3 regions of the Brevibacillus sp. MCWH genome follow, and region 1 is predicted to be linked to each of the others. Evidence: riboswitches for the same ligand, from Rfam matches in the RefSeq annotation. Region 1 holds a riboswitch; each other region holds the start of a gene.
The links. A riboswitch is a leader RNA that binds a small molecule or an ion and turns the genes downstream of it on or off. The one in region 1 is predicted to bind S-adenosylmethionine.
Positions count from the first base shown of each region.

Region 1 (4,162 bases):
CAATCGGCACATTGCGCCCTTTACCGATGTCGCGGCTGCCGTATGCGCTGCCCTGCGTCAGGATCGTGCCGATTACGTCGCGGGCGACGCTTTGCTGATCGAGGAACAGGTTGAGGTACGGACCGACCGCCTTGACTTCGCGGATCGGCGTACCGCTAACCTCGCCGGCCAGTTCGGAGGCGATCAGCGGCGGCGCTTTGCGAAGCGCCTTGGCCAGTTGGAAGCAGGGGAAGGCGATATCCCCCATGCTGGGATTGGGTGGCGTTTCCAGCATGTCGTATACGGTTTCGGCGGTAAATTGGTCCGCGCCGAGGCGGGTGAGTGCTGCGGCAATGATGCTGGCCGCTTGATGCTTATAGCTCATCGAATTCTCCTTTCGGTCTGGAATCTAAAAAATAGAAAAACCTCTGCGTCTCATCAGGGAAGAGACGAGAGGTTGTACTCCCGCGGTGCCACTCTTGTTGCTCTCGCCTCCCGCACGGGAAAAGGCGAAAGCCGCTTTGCCTGCGGTAACGGGCAGACCCGGCGTGCCCTACGCAATCCGGCTGTCCGGACCTTCAGGACGCGTCTCCGAGGTGCGCTTCCCCGCGTCAGTTTGCACCGGGCTCCCACCGTCCCCGGCTCGCTTCTGCTTTCTGACGGAGTACTCTCCTCTTCAGCGACAACGATATTCTTCTAGCATTATAGCGGCATCTCCTGCGGGATGCAACTCACTCTTCCGGTTTTTTCAGCAAATCGTCCAAATCGTGGAACAGGTCCCGCGTCAGCCGTTCCTTGTCGTCGGCCGACTGCCACTGCCGCTTGTACTCGGCCAGCTTGGTGAGAAGCGATCGTTCTGCTTCGGCAGCTTCCTTAAGATCGTGGTTTTCACTGGGATCAAACGGCATCAGCCGCTCATCCGTCCCGCTGCGCAGATAGGGAGAGCGCCAGTGATCGGGAAAGCGATAGGGCTGGTCGCCAAACAGAATGCCCAGCACGTCGTCCGATTCCAGCGGGAGGAAGTGGTCGTATTCGTCCCGCCTGCCTCCTTCAAACAGGTTGACATGCGTAAATGAATAACGCAGGTAGTGCTGCCCCGTCGCTTGATTCTTGACGATTGAATATGTCTCAAAATCCGTGTGCTCCAACTCTTTCACCGTCTCCAGGCGAGAGAGGAATTCCTGTCGGTTACAGGGTACCAATTGATCCACAGTGGTTCGCTCCTTTGTACGGAATCGCTTTTCATCATAGCAAAAACGGACAGCGGCTGACAACGAACCAGCATCAGGCGCAAACGTCCCGCAGGGAACGGCAGGCGGACAGGGTTGTCCAGCGAAAAAAGAGCCTAGGTTTAGCTAGGCTCCTTGTTGATGTACGCACTCGTTTAGTTGCAGTCGTTCGAACACCCGACGATGACCAACAGGATAAACAGAACGAGCACAATTGCGAACGTGTCACCGAAAAAGCCGGAACCGCAGTAGGAAGTACTCATTGTTGTTTCCCCTCCTTTCCGTATGCTTTAGTCTATACACGAATGTGCCGGTTGTTGTGGGCGAATGACCAGCTCGCAAAAAATGGGCGGGGGCAGTCTGGAGAAAATAGACAAATTCTACATTGACGCGAGGAAAAGGGGGTGTTAAGATACATTCAAACATCGTTACCGTTTGACAAAACTGCATAACAGACAGTGACGACTCTTATCCAGAGAGGTTGAGGGACTGGCCCAATGAAGCCTCGGCAACCGGATTACCAGGTGCCAATTCCAGCAAAGCGTGTGCTTTGAAAGATAAGAGGATGGTCATGCGTGTATGTTTCGCGGACAAATCCTCTTCTTGTTGCACACAGAAGAGGATTTTTTATTGTACACGGACCAATGCGTGTGAGTTTGGAAGAAAAGGAGTTTGCCCCATGAAAATAAGTCTTCGTGAACAGCTTTACCGGAAAATTCTGATTCTGGACGGTGCGATGGGGACGATGCTGCAACAGGCCAGCCTGACTGCTGATGATTTTGGCGGTGATGCCTACGAAGGCTGTAACGAGCTGCTCAATCTCACCCGTCCTGACGTGATCCGCTCCATTCATGAAAAATACCTGGAGGCGGGTGCGGACATCGTGGAGACCAACACGTTTGGTGCCACCTCGATCGTCCTGGCCGAGTACGACGTGGCAGACAAAGATCTGGAGATCAACATCGCTGCAGCCCGGCTAGCACGGGAAGCGGCTGACGCCTATTCCACCCAGGAGTGGCCGCGTTACGTCGCCGGCTCGATGGGGCCGACGACCAAGACGCTGTCTCTGACGGGAGGCGTCACCTTTGAAGAGCTGGTGGAAGCGTACTACCGGCAGGCGAAAGGGCTGCTGATCGGCGGCGTGGACGCGCTGCTTTTGGAGACCTCGCAGGACACCTTAAACGTCAAGGCCGGCGGCATCGGCATTCGCCGGGCGTTCGCGGAGCTGGGCAGGGAAGTGCCGGTGATGATCTCCGGCACGATTGAGCCGATGGGCACGACCCTGGCCGGGCAAACCATCGAAGCGTTTTACGTCTCGTTGGAGCATCTGAAGCCGATTACCATTGGTCTGAACTGCGCCACCGGGCCGGAGTTCATGCGTGACCATCTGCGCACGCTGGCGAATTTGGCCCAGTGCGGGGTGAGCTGTTATCCCAACGCCGGCCTGCCGGATGAAAACGGCCATTACCACGAGACGCCGCACGGACTGGCTGCCAAGATGCGGGCGTTTGCCGAGCAGGGCTGGCTCAACGTCGCCGGAGGATGCTGCGGCACGACGCCGGAGCATATCCGCGCGCTGGCGGAAGCATTGAAGGACTGCAAGCCCCGTGTCCCGGCCGGACAGCCGGTCAGCGCCGTGTCGGGGATCGAGGTCGTCTACGCGGAAGCAGACAATCGGCCGCTGCTTGTCGGAGAGAGGAGCAACGTGATTGGGTCGAAAAAATTCCGCGACCTGATCGCGGCCGGGAAGTACGAGGAAGCGTCCGACATCGCCCGCGCCCAGGTAAAGCGGGGGGCACAGATCATTGACATCTGTCTCGCCGACCCGGACCGGGATGAGTACGGGGACATGGAGAAGTTCCTGCAGTTTGTCATCAAAAAAGTGAAAGCGCCGCTGATGATCGACTCCACCGACGTGCGCGTCATGGAACTTGGACTGCGGTACTCGCAGGGCAAGGCGATTCTCAACTCGATCAACCTGGAAGACGGGCTGGAGCGGTTTGAACAGGTGGCGCCGTTGATTCACAAGTACGGCGCGGCTGTCGTCGTCGGCACGATCGACGAGACCGGCATGGCAGTCACCCGGGAACGGAAGCTGGAAGTGGCCAAACGCGCCTACGATCTGCTGGTCAATCGATTCGGGGTCAACCCGCGCGACATCATTTTCGATCCGCTGGTCTTTCCGGTGGGCACCGGCGACGAGCAGTACATCGGCTCCGCCCGCGAGACGGTGGAAGGCCTCCGCCTGATCAAGGAGGCGATGCCGGAGTGCAAGACGATTCTCGGCATCAGCAACGTCTCGTTCGGGCTGCCGGCGGCCGGACGGGAGGTGCTGAACGCCGTCTTCCTTTACCATACGACTCTGGCCGGACTTGATTACGCCATCGTCAATACCGAGAAGCTGGAACGCTACGCCTCCATTCCGGAAGAGGAGCGGCGATTGGCAGAGGCGCTCCTGTTTGAGACCAACGACGAGACGCTGGCCGCCTTTACCGAGTTTTACCGGCAGAAGAAAAAGGAAGTACGCGTGGAAGCGTCGTCGCTCACGCTGGAAGAGCGTCTGGCCCGTTACGTGGTGGAAGGCTCCAAGGACGGGCTGATGGACGACCTGAAGCTGGCGCTGGAGAAATACACGCCGCTAGAAATCATCAACGGTCCGCTGATGGCCGGGATGGAAGAGGTAGGCCGGCTGTTCAACGACAACCAACTGATCGTCGCGGAAGTGCTGCAGAGCGCCGAAGTGATGAAGGCCTCCGTATCGTTCCTGGAACCTTACATGGAAAAGACGGAGACGGCCACCAAAGGGAAAATTTTGCTGGCGACGGTAAAAGGGGACGTGCATGACATCGGCAAGAACCTGGTGGAGATCATCCTCGCCAACAACGGGTACGAAGTGGTCAACCTGGGCATCAAGGTGCCGCCGGAGCAGCTGATTGCCGCCTGCCGTGAAGAGC
Region 1 is NZ_SDLF01000013.1:76,781-80,942, forward strand. Features, by position in the region: gene argS (arginine--tRNA ligase) at 1-364, opposite strand, end outside; gene ETC00_RS13070 (hypothetical protein) at 711-1,190, opposite strand; gene ETC00_RS13075 (YjcZ family sporulation protein) at 1,364-1,471, opposite strand; SAM riboswitch class I at 1,674-1,772, shown strand; gene metH (methionine synthase) at 1,888-4,162, shown strand, end outside.

Region 2 (4,162 bases), on a different contig from region 1:
ATCGGCGGCAGCTTTTTTGAATCGGTTCCGGCAGGCGGCGATCTGTACATGATGAAGAACATTATCCACGACTGGAACGACGAGGAAGCCGTTGCCATTTTCCGCAACTGCCGACGGGCCATCCGGGAAGACGGAAAGCTCCTGGTGATCGAGATGGTCGTTCCGGCCAATAATCAACCGCATCCGTCCATGTTGATTGATCTGGAAATGATGATCATGGCTACGGGAAAGGAACGGACCGAGGCGGAGTTCCGGACGCTTTTCCGGAAAGCGGGCTTTGAACTGCAGCGGATCATTCCGACGTCTGCAGCCGTCTCAATGCTGGAGGCTGTCCCTGTGTGACAGGATGGCCCAGTCAATCTGTTTAACAATAGCATAGCCCAATGTTTGTGATGACACCTCATCCGCGTGTAGCAGGGAGGTGTCATTTTTTATTCAAGCATCGCCAGGTCACATGCGCACCTACATAACAAGATTCCAGCCAAATATAGGGTGCCCGCCTTCGACCGGATTCGAGTATACTAGACAAAGTGGGGAGTATATTATCTGAAAGAGACAAAGGTGGCGTTTTCCATATGCGCTTTTTGAAACGAATGCTGCTCCTCCTGATCGTGGCAGTCGCTGCGGCAGGGGGGTACTACGGATATTCGCTGTATCAATTTGCCGAGGACATTCAACAGCCAAACGTAATCGACCATCCCGCCGGCGGCGCGACCAAGGCGGCGGAGATTCCCACGTGGGACGGCAAGGAGCGCGTCAACATCCTGTTGATGGGCGTTGACCGGCGCGGCATGCGCAGCAACGCGCTGCCCCGTTCCGATTCGATGATGCTGCTCAGCATTGATCCGGTTGCGAAACGATATGACTTGTTTTCGATTTTGCGCGATACCTACGTAGAGATTCCCGACCACGGACATGCGCGAATCAATGCGGCAATTGTCGAAGGCGGGCCGGAATTGGCGATGGAAACCGTGAGCCAGTTTACCGGGCTGCCGGTGAACCGGTATGTGATCACCGACTTCGAGGGCTTCAAGCATCTGATTGACGCTGTCGGCGGCGTGGAGCTGTACGTGGAGAAAAACATGCGGTACCGCGACCCTACGGACAAGGGCATGTACGATATTGATCTGAAAAAAGGGCTGCAGCGGCTTGACGGCTCCAAGGCGCTGCAATACGTCCGCTTCCGTCACGACGCGACGTCCGACTACACGCGGACGGAGCGGCAGCGGAAGCTGATGGCCGCGCTGGCCGACCAGATGAAGAGCGGCACCACGCTGATCCAACTGCCGTCCATTTTGAAAGAAATTACCCCGTACGTGCAGACCAACATCAGCTCTCTGGACATGTTGAAGCTGGCCTCGCTCGGATTGACGCTGAACACCGAACAGCCCGGTCAGTATCAGCTTCCGCCAATGGGGATGTTCAGCGAATCCAATCGCGCCGGTGCTGTCCTTATTCCTGATGTGGAACGTGTTCAGGCTTTTGTTCAGGAAAAACTGCAAGCCCAACCGGAAGCCAATTCCGCGGGGGAAACGGACGGGAAGCAGAGCTGAGGCTCTCTTCAAGCGGGCAGATCGCCCTGCACTTTTCCTTTAATTTTCCATTGACATCGTTTTTTTAAATGGAATATAATCCGATTTGTATCAACGAAAATACAAACAAACAGCATATACGGAGAAATTCTTCTTATCAAGAGAGGCGGAGGGACAGGCCCAATGAAGCCCGGCAACCGGCTCATCGCACAGATGGGTGTCGCGGTGCCAATTCCTACAAGATCGGAGAATCTTGAGAGATGAGAAGGGTGGATGTGATCGGATATCGATGCAAACCCCTTTTTCATGCCGAAAAAGGGGTTTGTTCCGTATAGGGAGGTGAACCGGATGATTCGCTTGCAAAACTTGCGCAAAAACTACACGGTACAGGGCAAGACGGTCCCCGCACTGCTGGGGATTGACCTGACCATAGAAAAAGGAGAAATCTTCGGCATCATCGGACATTCCGGTGCCGGGAAAAGTACACTGATTCGCTGCATCAACATGCTGGAGCGTCCGACATCCGGTCACGTAATCGTAGACGGCGTCGACCTGACTACACTGGATGACCGCAAGCTGCAGGAGCAGCGGCGCCAAATCGGCATGATCTTTCAGCACTTCAATCTGCTCTCTTCGGCCACGGTGGCGGAGAACGTGGCCTTTCCGCTGAAGCTGGCCAAGCGGCCCAAGGCGGAGATTGACAAAAAGGTAAACGAACTGCTCACACTGGTCGGCCTGGAAGCACACCGCGACAAGTATCCGAGCCAGCTCTCCGGCGGGCAGAAGCAGCGTGTCGGGATCGCCCGCGCGTTGGCCAGCGATCCGAAAGTATTGCTGTGTGACGAGGCGACGTCCGCGCTCGACCCGCAGACGACCAATTCGATCCTCGCCCTGCTGCTCGACATCAATCGCAAGCTGGGCCTGACCATCGTCCTGATTACGCACGAGATGCACGTCATCCGCTCCATCTGCGACCGTGTCGGCGTTATCGACGGAGGTGTCATCGTCGAGGAAGGCAAGGTGCTGGACGTGTTCCTCAAACCGCAGCATCCGACGACGCGGGAGTTCGTGGAGCAGGTGGCCGATTCCGCCGAGCTGCGGGAAGTGGTGGCTCACGAAAAGGCGGCCGGCGACCAGACGATTGTGCGCATCACGTTCCTGGGCGAAAAGACGTACCAGCCGATCCTGTTCCAGACCATGCAGGAGACCGGCACGATGTTCAGCATCCTGCAGGGTACGATTTCGCGGATGAAAGATACACCTTACGGCCAGCTGGTCGTCGAATTGAGCGGCAATCCGGAGCAGAACAGCCGCGCGATCGAAACCCTGCGCCAGCGCGGTCTTGAAGTGGAGGTGATGTAACATGGGACTGACGTTTGAAAACGTCGATGTGGCGGAAATCGGCAAGGCCACATTGGATACACTGACGATGCTGGGCTTTTCGACGCTGTTTACCGTCCTGATCGGACTGCCGCTGGGCGTCCTGCTGTTTCTCACCTCCAAGGGACAGCTTTTGGAAAACCGCGTCTTTTACACGATTGCTTCCTTTGTCGTAAACGTGCTGCGTTCGGTGCCGTTTATCATCCTGATGATCATGTTGATTCCGCTGACGAAAATCCTGGTCGGCACCTCGCTGGGGGTCAAGGGAGCGATTCCGCCGTTGGTGATCGGGGCGGCTCCGTTTTTCGCCAGACTGGTGGAGACGTCGCTTCGGGAAGTGGACCGCGGTGTGATCGAAGCGGCCCAGTCGATGGGAGCGTCCAAGTGGCAGATTATTTGGAACGTGCTGCTGCCTGAATCCCGTCCGGGGTTGATTGCCGGCATTACGATTACCACCGTGGCGCTTGTTTCCTACACGGCGATGTCTGGCGTGATCGGCGGCGGCGGACTGGGCGACCTGGCCATCCGCTACGGTTACCAGCGGTTCCAGACCGATGTGATGATTGTTACTGTCGTGATTTTGCTGGTGTTGGTTCAGATCTTGCAAACGCTGGGAGACAAATTGGTAATCCGTTTCAGCCGCAAGTAAGATCTTTACCATAAAGACAACAATATGAAAGAGAAAGGGGTAATCATCTGTGAAAAAATGGGCTGTTTCCATTCTGTCGACTGTACTGGCACTGTCTCTGGCGGCATGCGGCACGAAAACCGAAACCGCTCCGAATGCGTCTGGCGGTTCGGACGGGGGCGAACAAAAAGAAATCACCCTGAAAGTGGGCGCTACGCCTGTACCTCATGCTGAAATTCTGAAATTCATCCAGCCGAAACTGAAAGAACAGGGCATTAACCTGGAAGTTAAGGAATTTACCGACTATGTACAGCCAAACGTGCAGTTGAACGAACAACAGTTGGACGCCAACTTCTACCAGCACATTCCGTACCTGGAGCAGTTCAATAAAGACCAAAACATGAACCTGGTGCCGGTGGTGGCAGTGCACATCGAGCCGTTTGGTGCTTACTCCAAGAAAATCAAAAAGATTGACGAACTGGCCGACGGTGCAACCATCGCTCTGCCGAACGACCCGACCAACAACGGCCGTGCGCTGGCCCTGCTGGAGAAAAACGGCCTGATCAAGCTGAAAGACGGTGTTGGCATCAAAGGCACCGTAAAAGATATCGTCGAAAACAAG
Region 2 is NZ_SDLF01000010.1:96,645-100,806, forward strand. Features, by position in the region: gene ETC00_RS11265 (methyltransferase) at 1-342, shown strand, start outside; gene ETC00_RS11270 (LCP family protein) at 576-1,553, shown strand; SAM riboswitch class I at 1,684-1,799, shown strand; gene ETC00_RS11275 (methionine ABC transporter ATP-binding protein) at 1,881-2,894, shown strand; gene ETC00_RS11280 (methionine ABC transporter permease) at 2,896-3,561, shown strand; gene ETC00_RS11285 (MetQ/NlpA family ABC transporter substrate-binding protein) at 3,611-4,162, shown strand, end outside.
Region 2: another riboswitch for S-adenosylmethionine. It lies ahead of ETC00_RS11275 (methionine ABC transporter ATP-binding protein); the one in region 1 lies ahead of metH (methionine synthase).

Region 3 (4,162 bases), on a different contig from region 1:
ATTCCGGTCGTCTACACCTGGTTTGACGATCTGGGGCAAAAGTGGCGCAATCGCAAAGAAAAACGCAAGCAGAAAAAAGCGGCCGGCCAGGAAATGCCGACGTTGGGATAGGAGGCTACACGGTATGAAGATGAACAAGGGAAGTCTTGGGCTGCTGCTGGCCTTGGCAGTTGCCCTGGCAGGTTGTACGGCTCCGGATGCGGCCACGCAGCAGACGCAAACGGATAACAAGCCGGTGCCGGTACAGGTCGATACAGTGAAAAAGGGAAGCGTGTCGACGCGCGCGGGGGTAACCGGGAAACTGGCCCCCAACAAGGAAGTCACCTTGGCTCCAAAAGTGGGCGGCAAGATTGTGCAGCTGAACGTAAAACTGGGGCAGTATGTCAAACAGGGACAGGTGCTTTTCAGCCTGGAGAAAACGGATCTGGAGAATGCAGTGCAGCAGGCGCAGGCGGCGTACGATCTCGCCGTAGCCAACCTGAAGCAGAGTAATGCCGCCTCCGACCAGGGGCTGCAGCAGGCGAAAAACGGTCTGGTGCAGGCCGAGCAGGCGCTGCGGGACGCGGAACGCGACTACCAGCGCATGTCTGACCTGTTCAAACAGGGAGCGGTGTCTCCGCAGCAATTGGAACAGGCACAGGCGGCCCTCACCAATGCGAAGACGGCGTATGCCAACGCCAAGGAAGCGCTGGAGATGGCTGAAAAGCAGACGGGAGTGGCCGTCACTCAGGCATCCGTGGAACAGGCCCGCATCTCGCTGCAAAACGCGCGTGAACAGTTGGCCAACGCGACGGTGACCGCCCCGATCTCCGGCTTCGTCTCCGCCGTCAACGGTCAGGTAGGGGAAATGGCTTCGCCGCAAGCGCCAGTGGTCACCATCGTGGATACCGATCCGCTGATCGTCAAGGCAAACCTCTCCGAAGAGGAAGTAACGTCAGTGAAAAAAGGGGACAAGGTGAAGATTCAAATCTCTGCCATCTCCAAGGAGCTGGACGGCACGGTGAGCGCGATCAGTCCCGTGATGGATCAGACGCTGCGCGCGTATCCGGTGGAAATTGCCCTGGCCAAGCAGGACGCTTCGCTGAAGGCGGACATGGTCGTCAGCATCCAGTTTGCGCATCAGCAAACCAACAGCATGCTGGTGGTGCCGCTCAAGGCCGTCTTTGACGAGAACGGCAAGCGGTTCGTCTACAAGCTGGAGGGAGACACGGCAAAAAAAGTGGAAGTGCAGACCGGGATCGAATCCAGCGATCTGGTGGAGGTAAAGGCAGGGCTGAAAGAAGGCGAGCAAATCGTCGTGCGCGGACAGACGCTGCTGAAAGACGGCGCCAAGGTAAACGTCCAGCCGACATCTTGACACTGTTCGCTTGCTCAAGTAGTATGAAAGAGATATCCAACCAGCACAGTCGGAATGCTGCGGCGGCCCTGCAGGGACGTCGCTGCGGGGGGCGACACGGTCGCTGACCCGCCGGATGCTGCTGGGATGGAACGAGACTGCAAACGAAACTGAATAGCACGCAATCACCTTATCAAGAGAGGCGGAGGGACTGGCCCGATGAAGCCCGGCAGCGGATCTGCCTGTGCAGATGCTGTGCCAATTCCAGCAGGAGCATTCCTGACAGATAAGAACGTGGAGATGTCGATCTGCCCCTTTTTCTGTACAGGAAAAGGGGCTTTTTGCTTAGCCGCCGACGTCTGCACGATTTACCCAAGGGAAAGGAACGAGAGACTGATGCGCATCCAACCGTCCGCCATGATTGACCGTCTGCCGACGCAGTTTTTTGCCTCGCTGGTGGCGAAAGTGAACAAGGCCATCGCCGCCGGCCATGACGTAATCAACTTGGGGCAGGGCAACCCCGATCTGCCGACGCCGCCGCACATTGTCGAGGAACTGCAGGAACATGCTGCCCGTCCGGTTCACCACAAGTACCCGCCGTTCAGCGGTCGTGTGGAACTGAAACGGGCTGTCGCCCACTGGTACAAGCAGGAGTTTGACGTCGATCTGGACCCGGAAGAGGAAGTGGCCATCCTGTTCGGCAGCAAGACCGGACTGGTGGAAATCTGCCAGGTATTGCTCAATCCGGGCGATGTGGCTCTGGTGCCGGACCCCGGCTATCCCGATTACTGGTCGGGAGTGGCCATCGCCGACGGGCGGATGGTGATGATGCCGCTGCGCGCCGCGAACGGTTTCCTGCCGGACTACGGCGAGCTGGCCCGAGAGGATCTGGACAAAGCCAAGCTGATGTTCCTGAACTACCCCAACAACCCGACCGCGGTCAATGCGCCGTACGAATTTTTCGAAGAGACGGTCCGTTTCGCCCGCAAGCACGAAATCGTCGTCTGTCACGACTTCGCCTACGGAGCGATCAGCTTCGACGGCAAGAAGCCGGTCAGCTTCCTGCAGGTGCCGGGAGCCAAAGAAGTGGGCGTGGAATTTTACACGCTGTCCAAAACGTACAACATGGCCGGCTGGCGCGTCGGCGCGATGGTCGGCAACCGGGAACTGGTCCGGCTGATCAACCTGATCCAGGACCACTACTTCTGCAGCCTGTTCGGCGCCATCCAGATGGCGGCGGTCCGGGCGCTGACCGATTCCCAGCAGTGTGTCCGCGAGTTGGTGACCGTCTACGAAAGCCGGCGCAACGCGCTGTTTTCCAACCTGCACCGCATCGGCTGGGAGGCGGCACCGTCGCAGGGCTCGTTTTTCACCTGGCTGCCGGTGCCGAAAGGGTTTACCTCTGCCGAATTTGCCGACTTGCTGTTGGAAAAAGCCCATGTCGCTGTCGCACCGGGCGTAGGTTTCGGCCCCACCGGCGAAGGGTACGTGCGCGCAGCGCTTTTGGCCAGCGAAGAGCGGCTGGCGGAAGCAGTGGCGCGGATTGAGCGTTTGGGTATTTTCTCCCCGTGCAACTAGCAATATATCGTTCATGTGATTGAGAACTGACCGCCAGTGTGTTCGCAAAACGCCCTGGCGGTTTGATTTTTTGGGAAGCGAGGCGGAGGCGGGGCAGTGCCGCGTCCGGGATGGGCCCCGCCCAAAATAGGCGAGTGCCGCATAGTCCAAAACCGGGCGGGCGAATACTATAAAAAAGCGCGGCGGGCGCGATCACGAATGACGCGCCCATGCAAAAAAATCCATTCTCAGTAAAAATCATTCTCAGCATTGACAGATAATGATTTTCATTATACGATGGGTGTGGTAATGATAATTGATCTCAATGATCACGTTTGTTCGGCAGGAGGGTATCATGCGCTACCAGATCAACGGATATACGGACATGTATACGGTCATCTCCAATGAGCGCAAGATAGGCGGCGCCGTAGAAGCGGGTCTGATTCGCCTGCGGTCCGGCGAGGAGTTTGCCAACGCCGTGCTCACACGGTTGGAGATGTCCGGCGCACAGTTTTGCTCGCTCGGTTTTGTCACGGAGGAGGGCAAGCGGCTCATTGTCCATATCAATGACATCAGCATGATCGCCGACGCGGTGCACGTAAACGTGTGTGACCTGCGCAACGAGGTGATGCGCGCGGAGAAGATGGCGGAGCGGCTTAAGCGCTTGAAGCGGCTGTGCCAGTTGAACGAAGGAAGCTGCACGCCGACGTTCCGTGAAGAAGCGCTGTTGCTTGCTGAAGACATTGGCTTCGATGTGGCGCGCGAACACGTCGATCTGTCATTCCTGCCGCAGACGGAAAATGCCCGGGTGGTTCGCATCGCATAGGGAACCCGAACCCTGAACCCTGGCGCGCGATACAAACGAACACGATCCAGAGAATGAGACGGGAAGCGGTTTACGCTTCCTTTTTTGCTTGTCCAAGAGAACAATAGCCAAAACCTATTCCGTCTATAGCAAGCATAGATTGGACTTCTCCCGGCGTGAGTGATACAACAAGGATAAACTCAATCAAGGGGGAACGGAACATGGAGTACGCTTTTTCACAATCGGTTGGCGCACTGAGCTCCTCGGCCGTGCGGGAAATTCTGAAATTGACGCAGGGGACCCCGGTGCTGTCGCTGGCTGGCGGACTGCCGGCAGAGGAGTTTTTTCCGCTCGAAGAAATGAAGGCTGCATTTGACCGCGCGCTCAGTCAAGGGCCGAAATCGCTGCAATACGGTCTGACGGACGGGTACCTGCCGCTTCGCGAGTGGGTGGCATCCCGGATG
Region 3 is NZ_SDLF01000024.1:36,829-40,990, reverse strand. Features, by position in the region: gene ETC00_RS17150 (efflux RND transporter permease subunit) at 1-111, shown strand, start outside; gene ETC00_RS17145 (efflux RND transporter periplasmic adaptor subunit) at 125-1,357, shown strand; SAM riboswitch class I at 1,524-1,629, shown strand; gene ETC00_RS17140 (pyridoxal phosphate-dependent aminotransferase) at 1,733-2,914, shown strand; gene ETC00_RS17135 (hypothetical protein) at 3,249-3,719, shown strand; gene ETC00_RS17130 (aminotransferase-like domain-containing protein) at 3,920-4,162, shown strand, end outside.
Region 3: another riboswitch for S-adenosylmethionine. It lies ahead of ETC00_RS17140 (pyridoxal phosphate-dependent aminotransferase); the one in region 1 lies ahead of metH (methionine synthase).